Regions from separate parts of the Formosa undariae genome, predicted to be linked through region 4. Evidence: riboswitches for the same ligand, from Rfam matches in the RefSeq annotation. Region 4 holds a riboswitch; each other region holds the start of a gene.
The links. Region 4 has a riboswitch for cobalamin ahead of ACFFVB_RS05225 (ribonucleotide-diphosphate reductase subunit beta). Riboswitches for the same ligand answer to the same signal wherever they lie in the genome.

Region 1 (3,206 bases), 660 kb from region 4:
ATGTAGTAGCTAGAGAAGTTTTAGTAAAATTATTGAATCAACCCAAATCTATAACAAAATGAAAAAATTAAACTTCAGAACATGGCGTACAGCCATATTTTTCCTAGTATGCGCATCTTTGTTTGTTTCTTGTGCAAAAGACTATGCAGATTTTCGCGTTGCTGCTCCCGAATTAAATATGACAGAATTATCGTTTAAGGACGGTATGAAAGTTGGAGATCGCATTACATTTGAGGCTCAAAGAGTAACAGAAGTAGATAGCATATATGCTAATGAGTGGAGTTTAAACGATATTTTAGTTTCTTCTGAAAATTCTTATGAATTTGTTGCTGAAGCTCCAGGAGAATATGTTTTGTCTTACAGAGCTTATAACATCGCAGGGGAATTTAATTATGATTACGATATCGTAGTAGAAGAGTAAACTTCTTATTACAACCGTACTGTGTTCTAAGGCTATTTAGAAATGTCTAAATGGTTTCTTAAATTAATTTTCAAAGATTATAGCTTATATAAAAAAATACGTTTTAGGATAAAGGGCTGGAATATAAAATATTTCAGCCCTTTTCTTTTTACCCCGAACTTCATTTTTATCTGTGTTATTCAGATTATGTTTGAAACTAAATAAAGAAAGAAGGGTTCTCTCCAGGTTTTTTTAAATTACCAAGGTATTCGTTTATTTTCGGGGCCTTAAATTCTAATCCGTAATCCACTTAACTTAAGTTGGGTTTATTCGAATCAATATATATGCTAATTTATTGATGTTGCGATCTCACACACGAGATCTTATTTTAAAATTTATAGTTATCTTCTATGATAGATATCATAAGTGATATCAATCCTACTCATTATATTTGCTTTACTATATAAAATTCTGATTTCATGTGTTTAAAGGATGTAATTAGTCTAGGAATTATTTTAATAGTATGAAATGTGAAATAGATGGTTTGCTATCTGTGTTTTTTGTCTAAATTTGCATTTTTAAATATTAAGGGAAATGGTTGTTGTGTTTATTTAAACATTAACATTAAAAGAGAATTCGGTGAAAATCCGAAACTGTCCCGCAGCTGTAAGCTCATAACGGAAACCTAATTTTCGGTCACTTTTCAATAGAAAGGGAAGGCCAGGTGGAAGGAGTAAGTCAGAAGAACTGCCATTTTTTAGTAATTCAAATAGCTTTCGGGGATAAAAGCTAGGATTAGAATCGTATTATTCTTCTCTTTAGGAGTAACTGTGTCCCGTACCGGTTAGTCTGCCCTCGATTGCAATAAATTAATAGAGGTGAGGTTTTCAAAATTGTTTTATAATTTTATTTTAATAACATGTATCACGTGTTTCAGTTCGGTGTCTGTTTTGGCACAAGAACAGGATACTGTTGCCGCTACCTCCCTGAAAGAAGTTGTATTAAAATATAATATTACGCAACATAAAAAACACGTGTCTCCAGCACCAGTGCAAACTTTAGATGGCGGAACGTTAGCCCGTTTAAATAGTTTAAATGTAGCCGATGCGATACGTTATTTTAGCGGTGTTCAGCTTAAAGACTACGGTGGAGTAGGTGGATTAAAAACGGTGAATATTCGTAGTATGGGTTCGCAACATACAGGAGTCTTTTACGATGGTGTTAAATTAGGAAATGCGCAAAATGGTCAAGTCGATTTAGGGAAATATTCCTTAAATAATATGGAACAAGTAAGCTTGTACCAAGGGCAACGGACCGATTTAGACCAGTCCGCAAATGCTTATGCGTCTGCAAATAGTATTTATTTAAAATCGAAAACTCCAGATTTTAATAATGAAAAAGCATATCAAGCAGATGTAACCTTTAAAACGGGCTCCTTCGGACTAATTAATCCATCATTTTCTTTCGATTATAATTTAACGCCTAAGATAGCTGCCCGCGTGAGTGCCGAAATGGTCTCTGCCGATGGTGAATATAAATTTCAATATACGAATGGGACTTATGATACTACAGCAGTGCGTAAAAATGCAGACATAAAATCGTATCGCGTAGAAGCGGCGCTTTATGGAAATCCGTCAAAGAAAATTAGTTGGAACTTAAAATATTATCATTTCGATTCCGAACGCGGTTTGCCAGGTGCCATCGTAGCAAATCGTTTTGAGCGTCCGCAACGTTTATGGGATAAAAATAGTTTTATTCAAGGTGAATTTAAATATGAAGTAAACGACTCGTACTTCTTTGTTGTTAGAGGAAAATACGCCGATGATTATACGCGTTACGTTGACCCTGAAATTGTTTCTCTGGATGGAATTTTAGACAACAGATACAATCAGAAAAAATATTACACATCTATAGTAAATACGGTTAAACTGAAACCGTTTTGGGAAGTATCTCTTGCTTCAGATTTTGAAGAAAATACACTCGATGCCAACTTATATCGTTTTGCATATCCCAAGCGATTTTCCATGCTAAATGCATTAGCAAGTAACTTTCATTTTAAACGATTAAATCTTCAATTAAGTGTATTAAGTACCACGGTAAATGAGACGGTACAAGCCTACGATTCGGCAGACGATTTTCAGAAATTCTCGCCTTCCGTGTTGATTAATCTACAACCTTTTCAAAATTCAGATTTGAGATTACGTGGGTTTTATAAGAATATTTTCAGAATGCCTACTTTTAACGATTTGTACTACACTTTTGTTGGGAATACTTTTCTTAGACCAGAAAATTCAGAGCAAATTGATTTCGGATTTTCATATCAACATTCTAAACAGAAATCCTTCTTCGAAATCCAAGCCGATGTTTATAAAATATGGATTACCGATAAAATTGTGGCTGTTCCCGGAGCTAATTTATTTAGATGGACCATGCTAAATCTTGGTGAAGTAGAAACTACTGGGTTAGAAGTCGGCATAAAATCTTCCGTAACATTTTATAAAGATTTTAATGTTACCGGAATGCTTAATTACACTTATCAAGAATCAATAGATGTAACGGCTAATAGTAATAGTTATGGCGACCAAATACCATATATACCGCTTCATAGCGGGAGTGCAACAGTTATGACAGGATATAAAGCGTTTCAGTTTAACTACAGTTTTATTTATACGGGAAGTCGCTACAGCCAGAAAGCAAACATAGCATCTAACTATCTAGAACCTTGGTATACTCACGATTTATCGGCTAACTATACATTTCAAGAGTTGAAAAATCCCATTCAAATAGGAGTAGAGGTTAATAACTT
Region 2 (3,206 bases), 180 kb from region 4:
GCCTTTTTATTTTTTAAGTATTTTCTATTTTCGAAAAGAGAATCGTAATCGTATTTAATTATCTAATACCTTATTATTCATACTGACATAAATAAGAGGTTTGCTCAGATACCTTAACTTGAAAGGTTTTATTCGCTTCTATCTGATAAGATTCTCCTGCTTTAAAGGTTTCCCAATTGCTAGATTCTGGTAATAATACGGTCATTGTACCTTCTATAACATTCATAGTTTCATGTTTGTCGGTGGCAAATTCGTAGGTTCCTGCTTCCATAACGCCTAAAGTCGATGCTCCAGTTGCCGATTGATAGCCTAAAGATTTTACATTACCTTCAAAATAGGTGTTGCTTGATATCATAATATTTGGTTTTAATGAAGGTTAAAAGTATAACAATGCTTTTTAAAGGACAAGTAAGAAGCCATAAACCCTAAAAATTCCATACCGACAGAAAATAAAAAATCGCCTAAAAATTTCTTTCTAGACGATTTCTCTTGGTTAATGATACATTTGGGGTATTAATCGTTGAAATATAATCCGTTTGGACCTACACCAACAATATAAGTATTTAATAGAGATCCTGTTAATGAGTATTCGTAAGCTGTTCCTCCAGAAGCAAAATCGCCACCATCTGTAATGTAAATCTTATCGTCTTCTACAGTAAAACTATACATAGCACCATACAGAGAAGTCGATGTATATTCTAATACTTTAGAAGGTGTTGTACCATTAATATCTAATTTATATACAGATGTTGCATCTGTAAAATACATAATATCATCTTCAATATTTAATAGCCTAGGACTTGTAACCACCCCTGATAAATCAATAGTATTTGTAATTGTGTTTGAAGCTGTGCTAATCTCAAAAATATTTGGTGTACCAGCAAAATTAGTTGTCAATACGTATAGATTGTCATCTTCCTCAACTATAGAATTAGGAGAATTTCCATCACCTAAATCAATAATTGTCGTTGCATCTGTACTAGGATTTAAAACAGTAATAGTTTGTCCGCTACCATAATATCCATTAGCAAAATAGATCATATCATCTTCTTCCATAACTTTTTCTGCATTTTCCATTGCAAAAGTAGATGTAGAATAATCTGATAAATTTATTACAGTAACAAAATCATCTGCAGATCCTAATTCCCATCCAGCAGAATTTGTAACATAGGCTTTTCCGTTTGCAATAGCACCGTATCTAGGATTTTCAAAATCGGTAGAAATTGTAGTCTTGTATTCAAAAGTGTAACGATCTACAACAGTAATTTGGTCTGCATTTCCAGAAATAATGTAAGCATTATAGTCATCAAAAAACATACTTTGTAAATATGTACCCGTTTCTGGAGACGTTGGATTTACAGTTCTGTAAACGTCGTCTTCCATCGTACCGTCGTTTCCAATAAAAGAAATACTTGCTGTTGCAGGGTTAGCATTCCCTTCGTTTAATACAAAATATCCAGTGTCGTAATCTCCTTTAGGAAGGTCTGGAGTTGCATCGTCGTCATTACTACATGAGCTTAAAAAAGCAGTGCTCGCAAGAGCTAGTACTAAAAATTTGTTTATCTTTTTCATAGTTTAATTAATTATATATTAATGTTTTAAGTAATTTTAGTTATGCCGTCCTGTTGCTTCTTAATATGGGAATGACAGGATTTTTTTGATTTTAAGTCTAAATTTACACCGTTCTTAATCCCTGTCGTATCTCGAAAATAAGCGCTAGTTGCCTTACCTAATCCATGCTCTTTCGAATAAATAGGGGATGTACAATACGTATTTAATTGCGAATTGGCAGAAGTTAGAATGGTGTCTAATTTCTGAATAGAATCGCTTAACACAAAAGACTGTGTTAGAACGCATGCAAAAAATAAAAAATAGAGTATTCGTTTTTCTTTCATATAGTTAAGACTCTTTGCCCGAAAGTCAATTAGTTTAGCTGAATTTGGCAGGTCTCCTGACTCTCGTCTTGTTAATTACCTTCCCAATTTTAAATTAAAATCAGTGGTGTATTAGAGTTTTAATAACAAGCATTTTGCAAAGCAAAACTAAGATTACAGTTGCGGGAACAGTTCGAGATTTACACTCAATTCCCTTTTAATCCATCATTTTAAATGATATGAACCAAAATTCGGTTCAAAACTAATGTTTTTATTTCTACTAAAATATAAATCCCATTTTTTTCGTAAAGAAGTTTCAGTATTATGGGTGTTATTTCTACTAAAAAATTAAAATATTTATTTCGTCTGAAATTTATATGCTTACATTTGAAGTGTCTTTATATTAAATTGAGGTGTGTATTAATTCGTTTTGAATATTATAATTCACACTTTTCAAAATTGAATTAAATGAAACCTTTTCAGTTAAAATTTTTAGTTATTCTACTCTTTGTGTTCGCTTTTAGTTGTAAAAACGACGCAAAAGCAGTCAAAGAAATACAAGAACAAAGTATAGATTTATCTTTAAAGCATGCTAAAGGCTTTTCGGTTAAAACGTTTAAAAATTATAAGGTTTTAGAAATTTATAGTCCATGGCCAAAAGCAGACAAGAGTTATAAATTTGCTTTAGTCGATAAGGACCAGATGGATATTGTAGATTTGAATGCAGACGATTTCGAGTCTATAATTCCTATCCCAATAGAGCGCATTGTAGTGACATCGACAACGCATTTGCCTGGCTTAGAATTATTAGGTGAAGATGAAAAATTAGTTGGATTTCCAGGAACACAATATGTGTCTTCAGAAAAAAATAGAACACGAATTGATAATAAAGAAATTCGTGAGCTTGGCAAAAACGAAGGGGTAAATACAGAAGTACTTTTAGAATTGCGACCAGAAGTTGTGATCGCTTTTGGCGTAGATGGGAATAATAGTTCTATGGAAACCGTTAAAAAAGCAAATATTCCAGTTATTTATAACGGGGATTGGGTCGAAGAAACGCCATTGGCAAAAGCCGAATGGATTAAGTTTTTTGGTGTGCTGTTTAATAAAGAAGATAAAGCAGAAGCCGTTTATAATAGTATTGAAACGGAATATGTAATGGCTAAAACGTTAGCCAAAAATGTAGAAAATAGACCTAGTGTATTTAGTGGAGCCATGTATAAAGATGTTTGGTATATGCCAAATGGCACCAGCTCAGAAGCACAGCTTTTAAAAGATGCAAATGCCAATTATCTTTGGAAAAATACGCAAGGCTCGGGAAGTTTAGCACTA
Region 3 (3,206 bases), on a different contig from region 4:
TATCCCATTTTGCGTTTTTAACACCTAAATTTTCAGCAGGGACAAATTCGGTATTAAACATATATCCGAATTCTTTTTTGGCTTCTTTATTCGCATCATAAATAATTTTAAGATTTGTAGACACAAACGATTTATAGGTCTCGTTATTCTCTGCGTTTATACCTAAACTTTCTGCAGCTTCCACCATACCATTAATTCCAATGGTTAAAAACTGTTTTTCCAAAGCGATAAAACCTGAATTATAAACAGGTAGCATGCCTGCATTTTTATATTCTTCGATCAAGCTTCTATAAGCCACCTGATATTTCTGAATTTTCTGAATTACAATTTTTAAATCATCTCCCTTTTGCACCAAGCGATTCATGTTTAACGTAATCACATTTATAGATCCGGTAGATACTCCGCCTGCCCCAAGCGAATAACTAAAGGTGTTATCACTAATTTCATTTCTTAACCGGCAACAAGACGCTAAACTATCGGCACTTTCAGACTGATAGATAAAAAACGAGTTTCCCTCACTTAATTCTGAAGCACACATGTCTGCAAAATCATGATCTACAGGTTTTCCATCCTTTACCAACATGGCCGCGGTAACCACAGGAAAAGTCAATACTGCTTTTTCGCGTTCGGCATTAAACCACGTCATAAAAAATTGTTGTAATTTATTTAAGCTTTCAAGTTCTGGTTTGCTCATATCTGGAAATACAAATTCACCGAATAAGCTTTCAAAATATTTTTCGTCGTATAAAGAAATATTCCAGAATACTGACTGATACCCTCTAGCGGCAGCAGGCTGATTTATAGCATATACAACATGTTGTAAATGATTTTCGATGGTTTTAGTATTTGTATTTACATAATCTGCACCAAAATCTTTACGTGCAAAATAATCGAAATACAACAAAAACTCTACCGTTGCCAAAGCACCTGCAAATTGAGAGCTCACTGCAAAAACAAGATTTACAAACTCGCCACAAAAACTTTCTAAATGTTGTGGAGCTTTACTTTCCCCTCCTAATTTTGTTAATCCATCAAACAAAAACGGATACATACTTATAGAAGCACAGTACGGTTTTAAAGAGGTTTCGTCATGCACATATATTTCATGAGATTCTATTTGTCTAACATATTCGTTCGCTAAATCGTCTCCAAATAAGTCTGCTATTTTATTTTTCACCAATTGCCTGTTTACCTGAATATTTATGTCTTTATTCAATTCGGCTTCCATAGTGGCTATATTTTTAGAAGACACATTAGCATTGGCATCCATTTTAGAGCCATCGGCGGCATTAGACGCGTTGATATAATTACTAATGAAATTGATTTTTTTATTGACTTGTTCTTGGGTTAATCTAATCATGGCTTAATGGTTTTTTAATAAATAAGTGATTTAATAACGAATTTGATTGTACGTGTGTAAATTTCTGATTGGTAGATAAAGCGTCTAATCCTCCTAATTCCGAAATCCACTTACCTGTTTTAATCCAAGTAAGCTCTCGTAATATATTTGCGCTAATATTATCTTCCCCTGTATATAAACAGGTTTTATAGTCTAGTTTTCGAGCGTAATGAAGACAGTTAACAAGCTCTGCCTCGTGCCATTCCCCGCCCATAAACAAAACACAACTTGCAAGCCCTTTATACTTTTTTAGAGTGTTTTTAAACGTTTCTAAGGTGAGTTCCGTGCCATTTTTCTCTTTCCATAGCATAGGAGAATGACAGCCTTTACAATGTAGTTTACAACCACAAATGCTAAAACAAATGCTAATTTCTCCAGGAACTTCCTGAAGTGCTATCTGAATGTTTGAATAATACATCCTTCTTTAAATTAGTCGACAAACAGGTATAAACAGACCGTTCTATCGATAGGTTAATCGTCAAAAAGCTAAGAGTATTTCTAATAAGAATATTCTATGCCATACACCTTTTTCCCGAAAGCTCGACATGATTTTGAATTTGGCAGGTCTTCTGACTCGCTCCTGTTTTACGCCTTCCCATTTCAATATATTGAAACAGTGGCTAAAAGAATGTAAAACATTTTAGAGAGCTTACAGCTGCGGGAACAGTTTAGGTTTTCCACCCAATTCCCTTTTAATCCCTGTATACTAGCGATGTATACTAAGAACCAATTTCTAAGTTAAAGATAAATAAGAAATCAAGATGTAAATTATATGTGCAGATATTTTATCAATAGAGTTGTTAACACTTCTTAAATCGGAGCGTCGTTTTTAATCCGTTATAAAAACGGATCATTCCTAATTGTTGCGTTTTTAAAATTATGTGGTTAATCGAGAAATAAAGAAATAATTCTACAGCTTTATGTTCTCGACTCCGCTCGAACACCCTAAAAAAACATGCGTTTTTTACTGTTATACATGCAATCTAGACGAGAACTTAAAAGTTTGAGAATTTAAACGGTATTTGAGTCGCCCAGAGAACCTCTTCATAATAATCTACAACCTGGTTTTTATGCCTACACATAGTCTATAGGACAGAATCTATATTTGATTAATAAAAAACATTGTATGTTCTCGACTCCGCTCGAACGCCCTCAAAAAACATGGCGTTTTTTATTGTTTTACAGGCAATCTAGAACAGAGATTAAAAGATTAAGAATTTAAATGGTATTCGATCCGAGTCGAGAATCTCTTCATGATTATCTACAACTCAACAAACCGTCTTCTTTATTTTATTTTGCATTTTTAATACCTAAATTTTCTATAGCCATACCCACTTTAAGCGATAGGCAAGCCTTTTCCTTGCTTTTTCATGATGCTAAGTAGAGATTTTGCATCAATATCAATTTTCTTAACCATTTTATTATCGACGATCAAAACTTCACCTTCTAAAGCGTTTGTTGTACTCGGAAAAAACACCACAGAATTGCTCGTTTTTTCATCTATTAAAAGACCTGGTTTATCACCCATTGGTGTACTAATTAACACAGATGTTCTATTATCTGGTTTCGGACTTATTTTATTCTCAAGCTCGGTTTTATATTTACTATATCCCGGAATAACATCAAGCAACATACCTTCAAACCAATCGTAAAATTTCATAAAACGTGGTAAGGTTGCCAGATATCCAAAAACATAGAAAATAATTAGTATTAGTAAACCTGTTGTAATGGTTAAGGAATACTTTCCGAAAAAATCGTCTAAGTGCAGGTTATGAACAACAATTTTTCCGAGATGACTGACTTTGTA
Region 4 (3,206 bases):
AAAAATCATAGATATGATGGCTTATATATTTACTTGGGTTTGATGATTTAAAATGGATATCACTACATGTCTAAACAATTGATAAGATTTTTTGGTTTCGTGTTTATTTTAAAGGGATTAGACGTTAAACCTTTCTTAATTTTCAGACTTTTAGCCTATATTTTGGGTGCTTCCAACTTAAAATCCTAGCTTTGCTTTTTATTAAAACTTTAAAAACAGAGTATGAGTCAAGTAAAAGAGAATGATACAGTAAAAGTACATTACACAGGAAAGTTAAATGATGGTCGTGTATTCGATAGTTCTTTAGAGCGTGAGCCTATAGAAATTACTATTGGTCAGGGTATGTTAATTCCTGGTTTTGAAAATGCTATCATTGATATGAAAGTGAACGAGAAAAAAACAGTTGAAATAACTAAAGAAGACGCATACGGCGACATTAACGAAGAGTTGTTTCACAAAGTGGCCAACGAACAATTACCTCCAGAAGTAAAACCAGAACTAGGAATGGGACTGACTTCTAAAAGTGAAGATGGTAGAGAGCACCAATTTAGAGTTGTAGATATTCAAGATGATCATATTGTAGTAGATGGAAACCATCCACTTGCTGGTCAGGCTTTAACTTTCGATTTAGAAGTTATAGAGATTAAATAATTACCTCTATTTTATATATAAAAAATCCGGACAGGCGTTCGGATTTTTTTTATGCAAGAAAGTGTTTTAATACGTGTTATACTGAGATGAAGGACATATATAAATACTATATCATTACACTTTTCTTGATGATGAGTCTAAGTACAGACGCCTATGCTCAGAACGTTAACAAGATTGAGAAGGAAACCAATGAGGCTATTATATGGACTAGAGACAGGGCGTTAAAATTATCAGACTTTCAGGCAAAAGTAGATACCACAACGTCCAAAAAAGCAATTACGGGTGCAAACATTATTATTGTGCCTTATGCCTTTAAAAACGGGAAATATGAGTATCACGTTTTAGCGAAGTTTCATAAAGATATCTCTTGGATTAATACCAAGAGTGAATACATTTTAAAGCACGAGCAAGTGCATTTCGATATCGCAGAATTGTATGCCAGAAAAATGAGACGAGACATTGATAAAATAAAAAAATCAGCTGGAGACGTGTTGCAATCCGATTACAGACGCATTCATAAAAGCCTGTTTAGGTCGTATTACTATTTTCAGAAGCAATACGATGATCAAACCCACCATTCCACAGACCATGAAGAACAAGTCCGTTGGAATGCCATCGTTGCAGATGAATTGAAAAAACTAGAACATTTTAAACTGGATCTATAAATATGAATATACCCCTTTAATTTAAAAAACAGTTTAGAACAGATTTTGTTGTCTTATATTCAGGCGCGATTACGACCTTTAATAGCACCAAAATGATTATCAATTTTTATTTATTTACAATTGTCAATAAGTTCTGATAAGTAAATTATTAAAACTTATTTATAGTAGATAAATTTACACCCGATTTTAACTTTAATTGGTTATCAAGTTTACGAACTTGATATTAAAAGGGAATCCGGTGTAATTCTGGAACTGTCCCGCAGCTGTATGCTCACGAACGGAAGCTCAAATAAGGTCACTTTTCGAAAGAATGGGAAGGCCGAGTGAAAGGAGTTAGTCAGAAGACCTGCCATTTAATATTAATAATTCAATGTGCTTTCGGGGATTGAAGCTGGAGTTAGAAGAATGTTGTGCCATATTATATGCGTAGTCTCTTTCTTTTTCTTCCTTATGTTCCCAAGATCAGTATTGCAAATTTAAACATGATTAACAACTAATGGTTTGTAACCAAGATTGAATGCCTCGCTGTAATTTTTATTAAAAGATTACTGTTTTATCTAAATTTATTTAGAAAAGAAGGGGTTTAAATTAAGGTTCACTAGACCAACTTAATATCGTAAGTATGGAAATAATTCAAATTATTAAAAGAAATTTTAAGTCAAAACCATTCGATCTTCAGAAAATTACAGCTGCTGTTACAAAAGCTATGCTAGCCGTTAACCATGGTTCTAGTATTGATGCAGAACTAATAGCAAAAAATGTATATATCGAGCTTTTAGAGCGTCGAAATCAAGATAAAGATTACGTACCAACAGTAGAAGAAGTACAAGATATTGTCGAGAAAAAACTAATGCATAGTGAGTTTGTCGATGTAGCGAAAGCTTATATTATTTATAGAAATAACCAGACGCAGAGTAGAAAAAGTAATATTTTCGAAAAACGTATCAATTTAAAACCTTACGAATACCCACAACTTTACGAATATGTTCCTGCTATTCGTCACTCCTACTGGATTCATACCGAATTTAATTTCACGAGTGATATTCAAGATTTCAAATCGGCTTTAACACCTGTAGAGCAAAGTGCAATAAAAAACACGATGTTGGCTATCTCTCAAATAGAAGTTGCAGTAAAAACCTTTTGGGGCGATATTTATCACCGCATGCCTAAGCCAGAAATAGGATCTGTGGGTGCCACTTTTGCTGAAAGTGAAGTGAGACATCATGATGCGTATTCACACCTATTAGAGATTTTAGGATTAAATAATGAATTCGAAAAATTAAAGAAAAAGCCTGCTATTATGAAGCGCGTTCAGTATTTAGAAACCGCTTTAAAGAACGCTAAAAGTGAGAATAATGAAGAGTATGCAGAATCTGTATTACTATTCTCTCTATTTATAGAACATGTGTCTTTATTCTCTCAGTTCTTAATCATCATGGCTTTCAATAAGCATAAAAATATGCTTAAAGGGATTTCAAATGTCGTAGAGGCCACTTCTAAAGAAGAACAAATTCACGGGGATTTTGGTATCGAGCTTATTAATATTATTAAGGACGAACACCCAGAATGGTTTAACGACACGTATAAGATTATGATTCAGCAACTTTGCGAAGAAGCATATCATTCTGAAAGTAAAATTATAGATTGGATTTTCGAAAAAGGTGAATTAGATTTTATTCCGAAAGCGGTTATAAACGAATTCATAAAAAATCGTTTTAATAACTCTTTAGAGAGTATTGGAATTGATAAAATATTTGAAATTGATCACAAATTATTAGCTCAAACAGAATGGTTTGATGACGAAATAATCGGAACAAAACACGGAGATTTCTTCGTTAAACGTTCAATTAATTATAGTAAAAGAGCCCAAAGTATAACTAGCGACGACTT

Region 1: linked by a shared signal. The riboswitch ahead of ACFFVB_RS07810 (TonB-dependent receptor domain-containing protein) and the one ahead of ACFFVB_RS05225 (ribonucleotide-diphosphate reductase subunit beta) in region 4 are both predicted to bind cobalamin.
Region 2: linked by a shared signal. The riboswitch ahead of ACFFVB_RS06035 (hypothetical protein) and the one ahead of ACFFVB_RS05225 (ribonucleotide-diphosphate reductase subunit beta) in region 4 are both predicted to bind cobalamin.
Region 3: linked by a shared signal. The riboswitch ahead of nrdG (anaerobic ribonucleoside-triphosphate reductase activating protein) and the one ahead of ACFFVB_RS05225 (ribonucleotide-diphosphate reductase subunit beta) in region 4 are both predicted to bind cobalamin.

Annotation. Positions count from the first base shown of each region.
Region 1 is NZ_JBHMEZ010000003.1:1,067,643-1,070,848, reverse strand. Features, by position in the region: gene ACFFVB_RS07815 (hypothetical protein) at 59-421, shown strand; cobalamin riboswitch at 979-1,169, shown strand; gene ACFFVB_RS07810 (TonB-dependent receptor domain-containing protein) at 1,342-3,206, shown strand, end outside.
Region 2 is NZ_JBHMEZ010000003.1:584,500-587,705, reverse strand. Features, by position in the region: gene ppnP (pyrimidine/purine nucleoside phosphorylase) at 74-355, opposite strand; gene ACFFVB_RS06040 (DUF5074 domain-containing protein) at 514-1,572, opposite strand; gene ACFFVB_RS06035 (hypothetical protein) at 1,599-1,895, opposite strand; cobalamin riboswitch at 1,925-2,138, opposite strand; gene ACFFVB_RS06030 (ABC transporter substrate-binding protein) at 2,343-3,206, shown strand, end outside.
Region 3 is NZ_JBHMEZ010000001.1:212,812-216,017, forward strand. Features, by position in the region: gene nrdD (anaerobic ribonucleoside-triphosphate reductase) at 1-1,360, opposite strand, end outside; gene nrdG (anaerobic ribonucleoside-triphosphate reductase activating protein) at 1,353-1,817, opposite strand; cobalamin riboswitch at 1,942-2,145, opposite strand; gene ACFFVB_RS00895 (DUF502 domain-containing protein) at 2,736-3,206, opposite strand, start outside.
Region 4 is NZ_JBHMEZ010000003.1:405,234-408,439, forward strand. Features, by position in the region: gene ACFFVB_RS05215 (FKBP-type peptidyl-prolyl cis-trans isomerase) at 223-651, shown strand; gene ACFFVB_RS05220 (DUF922 domain-containing protein) at 738-1,316, shown strand; cobalamin riboswitch at 1,497-1,684, shown strand; gene ACFFVB_RS05225 (ribonucleotide-diphosphate reductase subunit beta) at 1,939-3,206, shown strand, end outside.